Regions from separate parts of the Aeromicrobium sp. UC242_57 genome, predicted to be linked through region 1. Evidence: riboswitches for the same ligand, from Rfam matches in the RefSeq annotation. Region 1 holds a riboswitch; the other holds the start of a gene.
What was found. A riboswitch is a leader RNA that binds a small molecule or an ion and turns the genes downstream of it on or off. The one in region 1 is predicted to bind thiamine pyrophosphate.
Positions count from the first base shown of each region.

Region 1 (6,935 bases):
CGCACTGGACTCCCGCGACCAACGGTGGCAACGTTCCAGCGACACCCATGACGAAGCTGTCGTGGACCGCGCTGTCGACCGGCACCACGACCCAGACGCCCAGCGAGGTGCGAGTCACGGTTCCGGCCGCTGCTCGCAAGGCAATCGGATACGACCGCCTGTCGGTCAAGATGGCCGCCGACGAGTCGGTTCTCACCGGAACGGACGTGAAGATCACAGTCGTCGACGGCAGTGGCGTGACCTACTCGTCGCCGGTCTCGGCGCTCAACTCGCTGGCAGTCAGCCGGATGCCGGCATCGACATCGCCCACCGAGCTTTCGACTGAAGAAGATCGTGCTGCAGCAGGTCAACATCGCGACGTCGACGCTCGCCGACGCCGGACTCAACCTGGCGGACATCCGTGAGGTGCGATTCGGTGCAGCGACCGGCGCGGACGCAACGACGACCGGCTCGGTGTTCCTGTCGGACCTGGCATTCGAGAGCTCGAGCGTCGGAACCCCGGTCGTCAAGAACGAGCGGACCGTCGACCTGGCCGTCCCGACCGTCGCCGAGGGCAATGCACCAGGCTCGGCCGACATCGCGGTGTACCTCGATGCGCCGTCGACCAAGCCCGTCACGGGTTATGTCTCGGTGCTGGGTTCGACCACGAGTCGCGGCGGCATCACGATGGAGAAGGTGTCGTTCGCGCCGGGTGAGACGTGCAAGGTCGTGACTGCGCAGGTCAACGGCGACACACTGGCCAGCACGACGGCGAGCACGGCGATCACCAGCTCGATCATCAACGTGAGCGGCGCGGTGCAGGGCAAGAAGGCTCTGGGCAGCCTGGTCGTCGTCGAGGACGACGGTGTGACCGGATCGGCTGCGGCCCTTCCGGCACCCGGTGTCCAGGGCGACGCGTGTGCTGAGCTCGCGGCATCGAAGACGACCGGCAAGGTGACGGTCGGACAGGAGATCGCGGCGCCCGGCGACAGCGTCCAGCCACGGCGACGGGCTACCGGGTCGGCGAGTCCGTGGCCTTCTCGATCGGGGGGACGGCACTGGCTACCGGCATCGCCGATGGCGCTGGCAAGGTCACGGTGACCGCTCCGGTTCCCACCGATGCGGCGCTCGGCGTCACCGAGCTCTCGGCGGTCGGTGCGGGAACGCGCTTCACGTCCACGGGATCTGTCGAGGTGCTCCACTCCACGGCGACGACGTTGTCGATGTCGCCGGCTATCCCGGAGATCAACGAGGCAGTCACGCTCACCGCGCAGGTGGCAGGCATCGACACGGAGGGAACCGTCGAGTTCTTCGACGGCACCACGTCGCTGGGCACCGGCACCGTTGCAGACGGCGTCGCGACCCTGGCGGTCGACGGCTTCAAGGCCGGCGAGCATGCGATCACCGCGACCTTCGCCAAGACGGCGACGGCCCAGAAGTCGGAGTCCAACGTCGTCGGTCTGACCCTGACGAAGGGCAAGTCTGGAATCGCGATGCTGCTGGCCACGGACTCCGCGGTCTACGGGTCGGCGGTCAAGGGATCGGTTGCAGTCGCCAACGGCGACGGCGGGACGGTCACCGTGACCTACGCCGGTAAGTCGCTCGACCTCCCGTTGGGCTCAGGTGACGTGGCGACGTTCACGATCCCGGCAGGTCTGGCAGCTGGCAGCCACGACGTCAGTGCCGTCTTCAACGGCACCGACAAGGTCGATCCGAGCGGCGTCGCCTCGGCGCAGCTGAAGATCACCAAGAAGGCCACGGCTGCGACGGTCACGTCGAAGTCGTCGGTCAAGAAGGGCAAGACGTTGACCGTCAAGACGACCGTCAAGGGCGGGACGGCCGGGACGTTCCCGACCGGCTCGGTCAAGATCTACGTCAGGACCGGCAAGGGCGGCTACGTCCTGAAGAAGACCGTGTCGCTCTCGGCAGCCGCCAAGGGCGTCGTCAGCACGGGAGTCAAGGTCGCGAACAAGAAGACGACCGTCTGGGTCAAGGCGGTCTACTCCGGCAGCGCCAACTACTCCGGCAGCTCGACCGGGACGAAGGCGGTGAAGGTCAAGTAAGCAGCGGGTAGAGCGGGGAGGGTCCTACGGGGCCCTCCCCGCTCTCTGGTGTCGCAGTGCTGTTGCGCCGTTGTGGTGGCAGCATGAAACCGTGATCAACGGCGGCGTCTCGTTCTGGTGGCACCAGGTCGGCGTGCCGATGCCACGGGCGTCCCTCGACGGTGACCTCGACTGTGATGTCTGCATCGTGGGAGGCGGGCTCAGCGGGCTCTGGACGGCCTATGCCCTGGCGGCTGTCGACCCGCAGCTCGACATCGTGGTGCTGGAGGCCGAGTTCGCCGGCTTCGGTGCCTCGGGTCGTAACGGAGGATGGCTGTCGGCCGAGCTGTCGGGCAGCAAGGAACGCTACGGCGCGACGCACGGGCGCGACGGTGTGACGGCTCTGGTCGGAGCCATGGAGCGGGCCGTCGACGACGTCATCGAAGTGTGTCGGGCCGAGCAGATCGAAGCCGACATCGTCAAGAACGGCGTCCTGTACGTGGCGCGGTCGAACGCCCAGCTCATCCGCATGCGGGAAGGGCTCGGCGCTGACGCCGCCTGGGGGATCGGCGCGGAGCATCAGCAAGAGCTGACCGCGGACGGCTCGACCGTCGGCTGCACGTGGCAGGCGCGTTGGGCGGGACGTTCAGCCCGCACTGCGCACGCGTCCACCCGGCCAAGCTCGTCGCCGGGATCGCGGCCGCCGTCGAACGCCGTGGGGTGCGCATCCTCGAACGGACCCGTGCACAGCGCATCGAGCCGGGCGTCGTGACGACGGATCGCGGACGGGTGCGGGCTCCGCGGATCCTGAGGTGCCTCGAGGGCTACACCGCAAGCATCCGCGGCCAGCGACGTACGTGGCTGCCGATGAACTCCGCGATGATCGTCACCGAGCCGCTACCCGACTCGGTGTGGGACGACATCGGCTGGTCGGGCGCCGAGCTGTTGGGCGACAACGCGAATGCGTACTGCTACGCGCAGCGCACCGCGGACGGCCGGATCGCCTTGGGCGGGCGGGGGATCCCGTACCGGTTCGGTTCACGTACCGACGTCGACGGCCAGACCCAGGACTGGACGGTGGAGTCGCTGACCACGATCCTGCATGGCATGTTCCCGGCGGTACGGCCTGCCCGCATCGACCACGCCTGGTGTGGGGTGCTGGGCGTGCCGCGCGACTGGTGCGCGAGTGTCTCGTTCGATCCGTCGACGGGTCTCGGCTGGGCCGGCGGCTACGTCGGCAGTGGCCTCACCACGACCCACCTGGCCGGTCGCACGCTCGCCGACCTCGCGCTCGGTCGTGACACCGATCTCACGTCGCTGCCGTGGGTCAACCGGTCGGTGCGGCGGTGGGAGCCAGAACCGTTCCGCTGGCTCGGGGTCAAGGCGATGTACGGGCTCTACCGCGAAGCAGATCGCCGCGAGAACAAGGGCCTCGCTGGCCCTAGCCGGTTGGCACGCATCGGCAACGTCCTGACCGGCCGCTGAGCCTGGCCGACCTCGTTGACCTCATGGGCTCGGTTTGTGAGTGATGACGTGTCGCACCCGAGACGTTGCCGTTAGGTGATCTCCCAGTTCGGGTCCGATCCGGGCAGCGATGTCGAAGATGCGAGTGATGTCGTCACTCAGGTTCCGAGCGTGTATCGGCTCGTGGTGCGCGATTCTGTTGCGGAGAAGCCGTACTTCGTCGAGCTCGGCGTGCAACGTGCGTTTCTGTCTGATGCTGAGCGTAAGGTTGGCTACTGACAGAGAGCCCCGGGACAAACGGCGTAGCGGCGTCAGCCAGCGAACCCCCCCGGGGCCTTGTCGTCTCCGAGTCACTGCCGACGCGCCTGATGGCACGATCAGATTCCTTCGTCCCCAGCGGGCGGGTGTAGCCTCGACTGCACAAGACAGGGGAGCGCCTCAAGCAGAGGGCGCTGAGAGTGCGGATCCGCCGCAGACCCTTGAACCTGCTCCGGTTAGTACCGGCGAAGGGAGTCACGATGAGTTCTGCCATCACGTCTACAGGCAGGTCCTTGGTGCGTTATCGCACGATCGACTTGGTCACCATCACCACCCTGGGTGTCGCCTTCGGCGTCATCTTCTGGGGGTGGGGCAAGCTGTACGCCGCCGCCAGCACCGCAGGGATGCTGTCGTTTCCGCCGAGCGTCGCGCTGTTCGGTGGCGGCTGGCTGATCGCCGGTGTCGTCATCGGCCTGATCGTCCGCAAGCCCGGTGCCGCACTGGCCGGCGAGGTGATCGCTGCCAGCATCTCGGCGCTGCTCCCTGGCAATGAATGGGGCATGACCGCGATCGTCTCGGGCCTGCTCCAAGGCGCGGGCGTCGAGATCGTCCTGGCGATCGGCCTCTACCGTCGTTTCGGCGTCGTGTTCGCGGCCGCAGGTGCTGCACTGGCCGCCGTGTTCGAGGTCCTCTACGAGTGGTCCAACTGGTACTCGTACTGGGGCTGGGGCTACAAGCTCGCGCACCTGGGGGTCTTCGTGGCCTCGGGCATCATCATCGCGGGCATCGGTGGATTCCTCCTGGTCCGGGGTCTCGCCCGGGCTGGTGCCCTGGACGCCTTCGAGGCCGGACGCGAACAGGTCGACGAGGTCTAGCCATGTCCACCGGCGAAGTCCGCTTCCGCGACTTCACCTGGCGCCCCATGGGCCGCCGACACCCCGTCATCGCCGGGTTCGACCTGACCGTCGAACCCGGCGAGCGGGTGCTGCTCGTCGGCCCGAGCGGCGCCGGCAAGTCGACCTTGCTGCACGGACTGGCCGGCGCTCTCGGGTCGACGATCGCAGGCGAGCTGAGCGGAACAGCCCATGTCGACGGCAGACTGGGCTTGCTGCTGCAGAATCCGGCCGACGCGATCGTGGCCGAACGGATCGGCCGCGACGTCGCCTTCGGCCTGGAGAACGCGGCTCTCCCGGCCGCACAGATCTGGCCGTTGGTCGACACGGCGCTGGCTGCGGTCGGCCTGACGTATCCACGTGATCACTTCACGGGTGCCCTGTCCGGCGGCGAGCAGCAACGTCTGGCGCTGGCGGGGGTCCTTGCGATGCACCCCGATGTCCTGCTGCTCGACGAGCCGACGTCGATGCTCGATCCGGACACCGCGACAAGCGTCCGTGAGGCGGTGCTGGCGGCAACCCGCGACCGTACGTTGATCGTGGTCGAGCACCGGATCGGGCCGTGGCTGCCGCACGTGGACCGGGTGGTTGTCCTGGGGCCGGGTGGCGTGGTGGTCAGCGATGGGACCGTCGCGAGCTTTTCTGGCTGGGAGCGCGCCGTCTGGAGTCTGGATGCCCGGCATGACCGCGCCGCGCCCGCTCGACGTCCCCGCTGGGCTGGTCGGCCCGGTCGGCGAGGCCCCGACCGTGACGGCGCAGGACGTCTCGGTCGAGCTGGTCATGCGCACGCTGCGAGGGACGCAGCGCACCATGGCCCTGAAGGGTCTGACCACGTCGATCGCGCCCGGCCAGGTCACGGGGTTCACGGGACGCAGCGGCGCGGGCAAGTCGACCGCGTTGGCGGTGCTCGGCGGGCTGCTCAAGCCTGCCTCGGGCACGGTGACACCTGATCTACGCCGGCTGCGATCGACCGCTCTGGCGGCATCGGTCGGCTGGGTGCCGCAGAACCCGGAGCACGGCTTCTTGACCACTAAGGTCGCCGACGAGGTCTGTCACACTGCCACTCGGCTCGAACGACACATCGATGTCATGGCAGTGCTCGACCTCTTCGGCCTGGCGCACCTGGCAGGCGCTCACCCTTATCGGCTGTCCGGGGGCGAGCAGCGACGGTTGGCCATCGCCGCGGCGCTCGGGCACCGGCCGGGAGTCGCGTTGCTGGACGAACCCACCGTCGGGCAGGACCCTGGCACCTGGGCTGCGGTGGCTGGGTGGATCGCAGCGGCCCGCGACGCGGGTGCGACGGTGAGTGTCTCGACGCACGACCCCGATCTGCCGCTTGACGTCGAGCACCGCATGGCTGCGGGGGTGATGATGTGAGGGGCCTGGTGCTCCGGGCCAATCCACTGGCCCTGATCTCGGTCGGTCTCCTGTCGTTGGTCGGATCGTTCTGGGTGCGCAGTCTCGAGGTCGGCCTGATCGCGCTGGGTGCCTTATCTGCTCGCAGCGTTGCTGCTGCTTCCGGGTTGGCGCTATCCGCTCGTGTGCTTGCTGTTCACCGCCTTCGCTTCGGCGACGATCGTCTACTCGACCTGGCGGCTCGGCGGCCGTGACGTCGAGCAGGCCTTCACGGCCGGCCTGCGGATCATGGTGCTGGCCTGGCCCGGGTCGGTCATGGCGGGCTACGTCGACCCGACCCGGCTGGCGGACTACCTGGCGCAGACGCTGCACCTGCCTGCGCGGCTGATGGCAGCGTTCGCGGCAGCGCTGCAGAAGTTCACTGGTTTCGGCTTGGCCTGGCAGCAGCTCGAACGTGTGCGACGGGTCAGGGGGTTCGGCGCCAGCCGCAGCCCGTTGGCACAGGGGCGCCACGCGGCGAACATGTCGTTCGCGCTGCTGGTCCATGCGATGCGTGGGGCGACGACGACGTCGATCGCGATGGACGCACGTGGATTCACGAACGCCCACGGGCGGACGTGGGCCGAACCGGCCCCCTGGACGAGACTCGACAAAGGAGTGCTCGTCGTGGCAGGTCTGCTCGGGGCGGTCCCGATCGTCGCCAGGATGCTGCTCTAGACCCTGGCACCGACACGGGCTAGGGTGCCAACTAAGCAAGCGCTTACCTAGCCGGAGGTTTTTGAATGACCCGTGTATTCGACAGCATCGACGCCCTGAAGGCCGTGGCCGGGCAGGAGCTCGGTACCAGCGACTGGATGACCGTGACCCAGGAGCAGGTCAACACGTTCGCCGACGCGACCGGCGATCACCAATGGATCCACGTCGATCCCGAGCGTGCGGCCAA
Region 1 covers NZ_JBIOAM010000005.1:1,128,890-1,135,824, forward strand. The annotation lists gene ACHMWU_RS28615 (hypothetical protein) at 1-404, shown strand, start outside; gene ACHMWU_RS28620 (hypothetical protein) at 334-1,080, shown strand; gene ACHMWU_RS28625 (Ig-like domain repeat protein) at 1,011-2,042, shown strand; partial or broken gene ACHMWU_RS28630 (NAD(P)/FAD-dependent oxidoreductase) at 2,182-2,538, shown strand; gene ACHMWU_RS28635 (NAD(P)/FAD-dependent oxidoreductase) at 2,643-3,506, shown strand; gene ACHMWU_RS28640 (hypothetical protein) at 3,582-3,764, shown strand; TPP riboswitch at 3,903-4,014, shown strand; gene ACHMWU_RS28645 (ECF transporter S component) at 4,004-4,618, shown strand; gene ACHMWU_RS28650 (ABC transporter ATP-binding protein) at 4,621-5,586, shown strand; gene ACHMWU_RS28655 (ABC transporter ATP-binding protein) at 5,474-6,013, shown strand; gene ACHMWU_RS28660 (energy-coupling factor transporter transmembrane component T family protein) at 6,122-6,709, shown strand; gene ACHMWU_RS28665 (MaoC family dehydratase) at 6,775-6,935, shown strand, end outside.

Region 2 (6,935 bases), on a different contig from region 1:
CGCGGCGTACCAGTCGCCGACCGACTCCCAGAGCCGTTCGGACGCGCTCACCGGCCGATCCGATGATCGACCGGGCCGTGTCCGCTGCCGATGTCGAGGCTCATTCCCGCCACCAACGCCCTCGTCAGATAGTCCTTGGCCCCAGCGACCGCATCGGCGACGCTGCGACCCAGGACCAGGTGCGAAGCGATCGCCGACGACAACGTGCACCCCGTGCCATGCGTGTGCACCGTGTCGACGCGCGGAAACCGCCAGACGTTGCACGGCGTCGTGCGACACGAGGACGTCGACGCTGAGATCGCCGGGCAGATGTCCGCCCTTGACCAGCACGTGCTGCGGGCCGACTCCAGCAACACCCGACCCACGACGTCGAGGTCGTCGAGCACCGAGATGTCTCGACCGGCCAGCACCTCGGCCTCTGGCACGTTGGGGGGTCACGACTGTCGCCAACGGCAGCAGCAGGTCGCGGATCGCCTCGACGGCATCCTCGGGCACCAGCCGATCACCCGACGTCGCGACCATGACGGGGTCGAGCACGACAGCCGGGACGGGTCGATCACGCAGCATCTCGGCAACCGTGCGGACGACGTCGACGCTGCCCAGCATCCCGATCTTCACCGCCCGGACGTCGAGGTCGTCGACGACCGCCCGGTACTGCGCCGCGATGAACTCGGTCGGCACCGCGTGGATGCCCGTGACGCCGAGGGTGTTCTGCACCGTCAACGCGGTGATGACGGTCGCGCCGTACACGCCCAGCGCACTGGCGGTCTTCAGATCGGCCTGGATGCCCGCCCCGCCCGACGGGTCGGAGCCCGCGATGGTCAACATCACGGGGGTGCGGCTCATGCGTGCACTCCCCTGGCCTGCAGAGCGTCGTCGACGGCGAGCCGCAACGAGGCCGCAGCCCCAGCCGGGTCGTCGGCAGCACAGATCGCGCTGACCACTGCCACGCCGTTGGCTCCCGCCGCGATGACGTCACGTGCATTGGCAGCGTCGATGCCGCCGATCGCGATCAGTGGCAGTCGGCCGCCCAGTCGCTTCGCGAGCTCGCGGACCCCATCGAGACCGAACGGAGCGGTCGTGTCGGTCTTGGTCGGCGTGGCCCACACCGGGCTGGCCGCGACGTAGTCGCAGGCCGCGAGCTGCACCGCATCGTCGAGCTGCCTCAGATCGTTGACCGACCAGCCGATCACGGCGTCTTCTCCTAGTGCTGCGCGCGCTGTGACCGGATCGGTGTCGCCGACCCCGACGTGCAAGCCGTCACCGGCGCGCGCCGCGGCGACGTCGTCATTGGCGAGCACCGCGACCGAGGCCGGCAGGGCGGCCCGCAGAGCCGCCACTGCTGCCAGGCGGTCGGCCGACGTGCCGGACTTGTCTCGCACCTGCACGCACGTCGCGCCGCCTGCAACGGCAGCCGTCACGACCGAGCCGAGATCGTCGCAGGAAGGATCTGTGACCAGGTAGAGCCGCAGATCGATGCTCATGACTCGACGATCCGGACCGCAGCCAACCGCTCGTCGTCGAGCATGGCGAGCCGTCGAGCAGGCGGACACGGAACGTGCCCGGTCCGGGGGCGTTCTTCCCCGCACGCTCCCCTGCTACGGCGAGCATTGCCATCGCGGTCACCGACGCGTCGAAGGGGTCGTCCGCCACGGCGCAGCACGCGGCGACGAGCGCCGTTGCCGAGCAGCCGAGGGCCGTGACCATCGGCATCAGCGCATGTCCGCCGTGGACGACTGCGGTGCGCACGCCGTCGGTGATGACGTCTTCGACTCCCGTCACGACCACGACGGCCGACAGCTCTCTGGCGAGCGTCCGAGCGCCGTCGAGCGCATCGAGCGAGGCCGCCTGGCTGTCGACGCCCCGGCCACCGGCCTGGGACGTCGCGATGGCGAGGATCTCGCTGGCGTTGCCACGCACGACCGTCGGTGCGTGCCGCAGCAGCTCGGCGACGATGTCGCGCCGATACGACGTCGCGCCGACGGCGACCGGGTCGAGAACCCACGGGGTGCCGACCTCGCGCGCCGACTGTGCGGCGGCGGTCATGCCGTCGACCCACGACGGCGACGGTGTGCCGATGTTGATGCCGACGGCCGAGGAGATCCGCGCGAAATCACCGGCCTCGTGCGGATCGTGCACCATCGCCGGGGAGGCACCCACGGCGTTCAGCACATTGGCCGCGACGTCCATCGAGACGTAGTTGGTGATGTACTGCACCAGCGGCGACTTCTCGCGGACCGCAGCAGCAATCGTGGACGTGACAGTACTCGTCATGAGCAGGCTCCCTCGCGCCGGTGTTAACCGGATCAGGTTCGGCGGGTCTCATCTCAGCCCCCTCGTGGGGCACCCCGGCCTTGCGCCTCGAACCTATCGCACCCATTCCCCGTCCCGCTGAAGAGGTGCTTACCGCCCCGCCGCGAGGTACTTGTCGCCCCCGTGAGGGCAGCAGCCACCTCCCGGAGGGGCAACAACCACCTCCTCGAAGGGCAGTCGGTACCTCCTCGGAGGGCGGTAAGTACCTCTTCAGGGGGAATGGGGAACGCCCCGCCCGGATGGTCCGGGCGGGGCGTCGAGGTGGAGCTGGTGACTAGCGGGCGGCCTGGCCGTCGACGTAGTCAGCGTCCTGCTGCTGCCAGCTGAAGTGCGAGCGCAGGACCTTGCCGGTCTTCTCGATCGGGTGTCCGGCCTCCTTCTCACGCAGCCTCCAGGAACTCCTTGGCGCCATTGTCCTGGTCGTCGATGAAGCGCTTGGCGAACGTGCCGTCCTGGATGTCGGCGAGGACGCCCTGCATGCGCTCCTTGACACCTGCGTCGACGACGCGGGGGCCGGAGACGTAGTCGCCGTACTCGGCGGTGTCGGAGATGCTCCAACGCTGCTTGGCGATGCCGCCCTCCCACATCAGGTCGACGATGAGCTTGAGCTCGTGCAGGACCTCGAAGTAGGCGATCTCGGGCTGGTAGCCGGCCTCAGTCAGCGTCTCGAACCCGGCCTGGACCAGGTGCGACATGCCACCGCACAGGACAGCCTGCTCGCCGAAGAGGTCGGTCTCGGTCTCTTCAGTGAACGTCGTCTTGATGACGCCGGCGCGGGTGCCGCCGATAGCCTTCGCGTACGACAGGGCGATGTCCCACGCCTTGCCGGTCGCGTCCTGCTCGACCGCGATGATGTCGGGGATGCCGCGGCCGTCGACGAACTCGCGACGCACGGTGTGGCCCGGCGCCTTGGGCGCGACGAGGAGGACATCGACACCGGCCGGCGGCGCGATGTAGCCGTAGCGGATGTTGAAGCCGTGACCGAAGACGAGAGCATCGCCGTCGACCAGGTTGGGCTCGATCGACTCGGCGTACACGTGACGCTGCACCTGGTCGGGCGCGAGGATCACGATGACGTCAGCCTCTTCGACGGCCTCGGCGACGTTCAGGACGCGCAGGCCCTCGGCCTCGGCCTTGGCGCGGCTCTTGGAGCCTTCGGGCAGACCGACGCGGACGTCGACGCCGGAGTCACGCAGGTTGAGCGCGTGGGCGTGGCCCTGGCTGCCATAGCCAATAACCGCCACGTTGCGACCCTGGATGATGCTCAGGTCTGCGTCGTCGTCATAAAACAGTTCAGCCACGGGGACTTCTCCTTGAGACTTTTCTTGTATGGGTGAAAACTTGGGGATTTCAGCTTGCCTGCGAGCCGGGGACGGCGCGCAGCGTGCGGTCGGTGATGGAACGGGATCCGCGACCTATGGCCACACGTCCGGACTGGGCGATCTCGCGGATGCCGAACGGTTCGAGAACGTTCAGCATCGCGGTGAGCTTGCCCGCGTCTCCGGTCGCCTCGATCGTCACGGCATCGGTGGCAACATCGACAACTTTAGCCCTGAACAGATTGACGGTCTCCAGCACCTGTCCGCGGGTCTGCGGATCGGTCTTGACCTTGATCAGCATGAGCCACGCTCGACCGCGCTCGCCGAGTCGAGCTCGACGATCTTGAGGACGTTGACGAGCTTGTCGGCTTGCTTGGTGACCTGCTCGAGCGGCAGCTCGTCGACGTTGACGACGATCGTCATGCGGGAGATCTCGGGGATCTCGGTCGGGCCGACGGCCAGCGAGTCGATGTTGAAACCGCGCCGCATGAACAGGCTGGAGACCCGCGCGAGCACACCGGGGGTGTTCTCGACCAGCACGGACAGAGTATGTGAGGTCACGATGAAACTTCCTGCTCGGAGTGACGGTCGCCCACATGCGACCAGGTGATCGGACGGAGCATCAGAGGTCTTCCTCGTCCCACGCGGGAGCGAGGTCGCGCGCAATCTGGATGTCGTCGTTGCTGGTGCCGGCGTGGACCATCGGCCAGACCATCGCGTCGCGCTCGACGACGAAGTCGATGACGACCGGGCGGTCGGTGATGGCCATGGCCTTCTCGATCGTCGCGTCGAGGTCGGCCTCGTTGTCGCACCGCAGGCCGACGCAGCCGTACGCGTCGGCGAGCTTGACGAAGTCGGGGATGCGGCGGGCGCCGATCGACTCGGGACCGGTGTGCAGGTCGGTGTTGGAGTACCGCTTGTCGTACAGCAGGGTCTGCCACTGACGCACCATGCCGAGCGACGAGTTGTTGATGACGGCGACCTTGATCGGGATGCCCTCGATCGCGCAGGTGGCGAGCTCTTGGTTGGTCATCTGGAAGCAGCCGTCGCCGTCGATGGCCCAGACGACCGATCCGGGCAGCCCGACCTGGGCGCCCATCGCGGCGGGCACGGAGTAGCCCATCGTGCCGGCGCCACCGGAGTTGAGCCACTGGCGCGGACGCTCGTAGTCGACGTAGTGGGCAGCCCACATCTGGTGCTGGCCGACTCCCGCGACGTAGGTGGCCTGGGGTCCGGCGAGCGCGCTGATGCGCTCGATGACTGTCTGTGGCGCCAGGCCCTCGGCGGGCTTGTCGTAGCCGACCGGGAACTTGGCCTTCACGCCGAGCATCTGGCTCTTCCAGGCGCTGTAGTCGCCCTGGATCGCATCGTCGGCTGCCTGCTTCTGCAGCACCGACACGAGATCGGCGATGACTTCGCGGCAGTCACCCACGATCGGCACGTCGGCCGTGCGGTTCTTGGAGATCTCGGCGGGATCGATGTCGGCGTGGATGATCTTGGCCAACGGCGCGAAGGTCGCGAGCTGGCCGGTCACGCGGTCGTCGAAGCGCGCACCGAGCGAGATGAGCAGATCGCTCTTCTGCAGGGCCATGACGGCGGCAACGGTGCCGTGCATGCCGGGCATGCCGAGATGCAGCTCGTGGGAGTCGGGGAAGGCACCACGCGCCATCAACGTCGTGACGACCGGAATCTGGGTCAGCTCGGCCAGCACCTTGCAGCTCGGCGGCCGCATCGGCCTTGATGACGCCGCCGCCGACGTAGAGCACGGGTCGCTTGGCCGCAGCCATCAGCCGGGCGGCTTCGCGGACCTGCTTGCCGTGCGGGCGGGTCGTCGGGCGGTAGCCCGGCAGGGCCAGCTCGCTGGGCCAGCGGAACGTCGTGCGTGCCTGCAGGGCGTCCTTGGCGATGTCGACCAGCACCGGACCCGGGGCGGCCCGAGCCGGCGATGTGGAAGGCCTCGGCGATGACCCGCGGGATGTCGGCGGCGTCGGTCACGAGATAGCTGTGCTTGGTGATCGGCAGCGTGATGCCACGGATGTCGGCCTCTTGGAAGCCGTCGGTGCCGATCAGGTGAGTCGCAACCTGACCGGTGATCGCGACGATCGGGACCGAGTCCATGTAGGCGTCGGCAATGGCCGTCACGAGGTTGGTCGCGCCGGGGCCGGAGGTCGCCATGCAGACGCCGACCTTGCCGGTGACCATCGCGTAGCCCTGGGCCGCGTGTCCGGCGCCCTGCTCGTGACGTACCAGGATGTGCCGGATCTTCTCGGAGTCGTACAGCGGGTCGTAGGCCGGAAGGATCGCACCGCCGGGAATACCGAAGATCGTGTCAACCTCGGCATGCTCCAGCGCGCGCACGAGGCTCTGCGCCCCGGTGATCTGCTCAGAGATCTGCTCGGTCATGTGTTCTGGTACCTCACTGTTTGTCTCATCGTAAGCCGGTCGCCATTGATCGATCCTGCCCGGCCGGTCGCATAAAAAAATCCCTCGGCCCGGAGGCAATCGAGGGAGACGCGCGACCCGGCTAGGTCAATCGCGTCAGCTGTTTACTACGAGAATCTGGATCTGCACCCCCTTATTGTTGTCTCCCTGGCCGAGATGGTCAAGTCGTGAGACAAGTCGTACCACCATATGGACCAGTCGCCGGAAAAACTATCGGTGACAGGGAGTCCCTGTTCCAGGCTGCTTGCCGTACTGGCACCATTTCTCCTTGGCACCACTTCCGTGCTGGCCCGCACACCATGACGCGGTCCACACCCACCATCGAGGGGAACTATGAAGAAGACACTGTGCGCGGCGATCGCGGCGGCCGCCCTGACCCTGACCGCTGCGTGTGGCGGCGGCGCCGACCGCCCCAGCGCTGACGAGATCTCGAAGGCACTGTCGAGCGACAAGAGCGCCCTCGGCACATCGGTCCCCCAAGAAGGCCGCCGACTGCATGGCGAAGGTCTTCGAGGAGTCCAAGCTCTCCGACAAGACACTCAACGCACTGGTCGAGGGCGACAAGGACTACAAGAACGCCGACGACACCAAGGTGCTCACCGAGCTGACGCCCAAGCTCGGAGAATGCGCCACGGCTTCCTGATCAGCAGCCTGCAGGACGACGGCCCGGACGGTGAGATTCCGTCCGGGCCGTCGTCTGTCACGGCAGTGTCACCAGGGCGATGCTGCGTAGTCCTTGAGGAACACCCCGTGGATGTCTTCGCCGGCCTCGCCTCGGATGATCGGGTCGTAGACCCGTGCTGCACCGTCGACCAGGTCGAGGGGCGCCTTGAAGCCCTCTTCGGCCAGGCGCACCTTGGT
Region 2 covers NZ_JBIOAM010000003.1:940,900-947,834, reverse strand. The annotation lists partial or broken gene ACHMWU_RS15995 (thiaminase II) at 1-51, opposite strand, end outside; gene ACHMWU_RS15990 (bifunctional hydroxymethylpyrimidine kinase/phosphomethylpyrimidine kinase) at 48-425, opposite strand; partial or broken gene ACHMWU_RS15985 (hydroxymethylpyrimidine/phosphomethylpyrimidine kinase) at 493-828, opposite strand; gene thiE (thiamine phosphate synthase) at 843-1,484, opposite strand; partial or broken gene thiM (hydroxyethylthiazole kinase) at 1,549-2,274, opposite strand; TPP riboswitch at 2,266-2,361, opposite strand; partial or broken gene ilvC (ketol-acid reductoisomerase) at 2,588-3,614, opposite strand; partial or broken gene ilvN (acetolactate synthase small subunit) at 3,664-4,193, opposite strand; partial or broken gene ACHMWU_RS15960 (acetolactate synthase large subunit) at 4,255-6,035, opposite strand; gene ACHMWU_RS15955 (hypothetical protein) at 6,571-6,717, shown strand; gene ACHMWU_RS15950 (hypothetical protein) at 6,786-6,935, opposite strand, start outside.
Region 2: it holds a riboswitch for thiamine pyrophosphate, as region 1 does, so the genes downstream of both, thiM (hydroxyethylthiazole kinase) here and ACHMWU_RS28645 (ECF transporter S component) in region 1, are expected to answer to the same signal.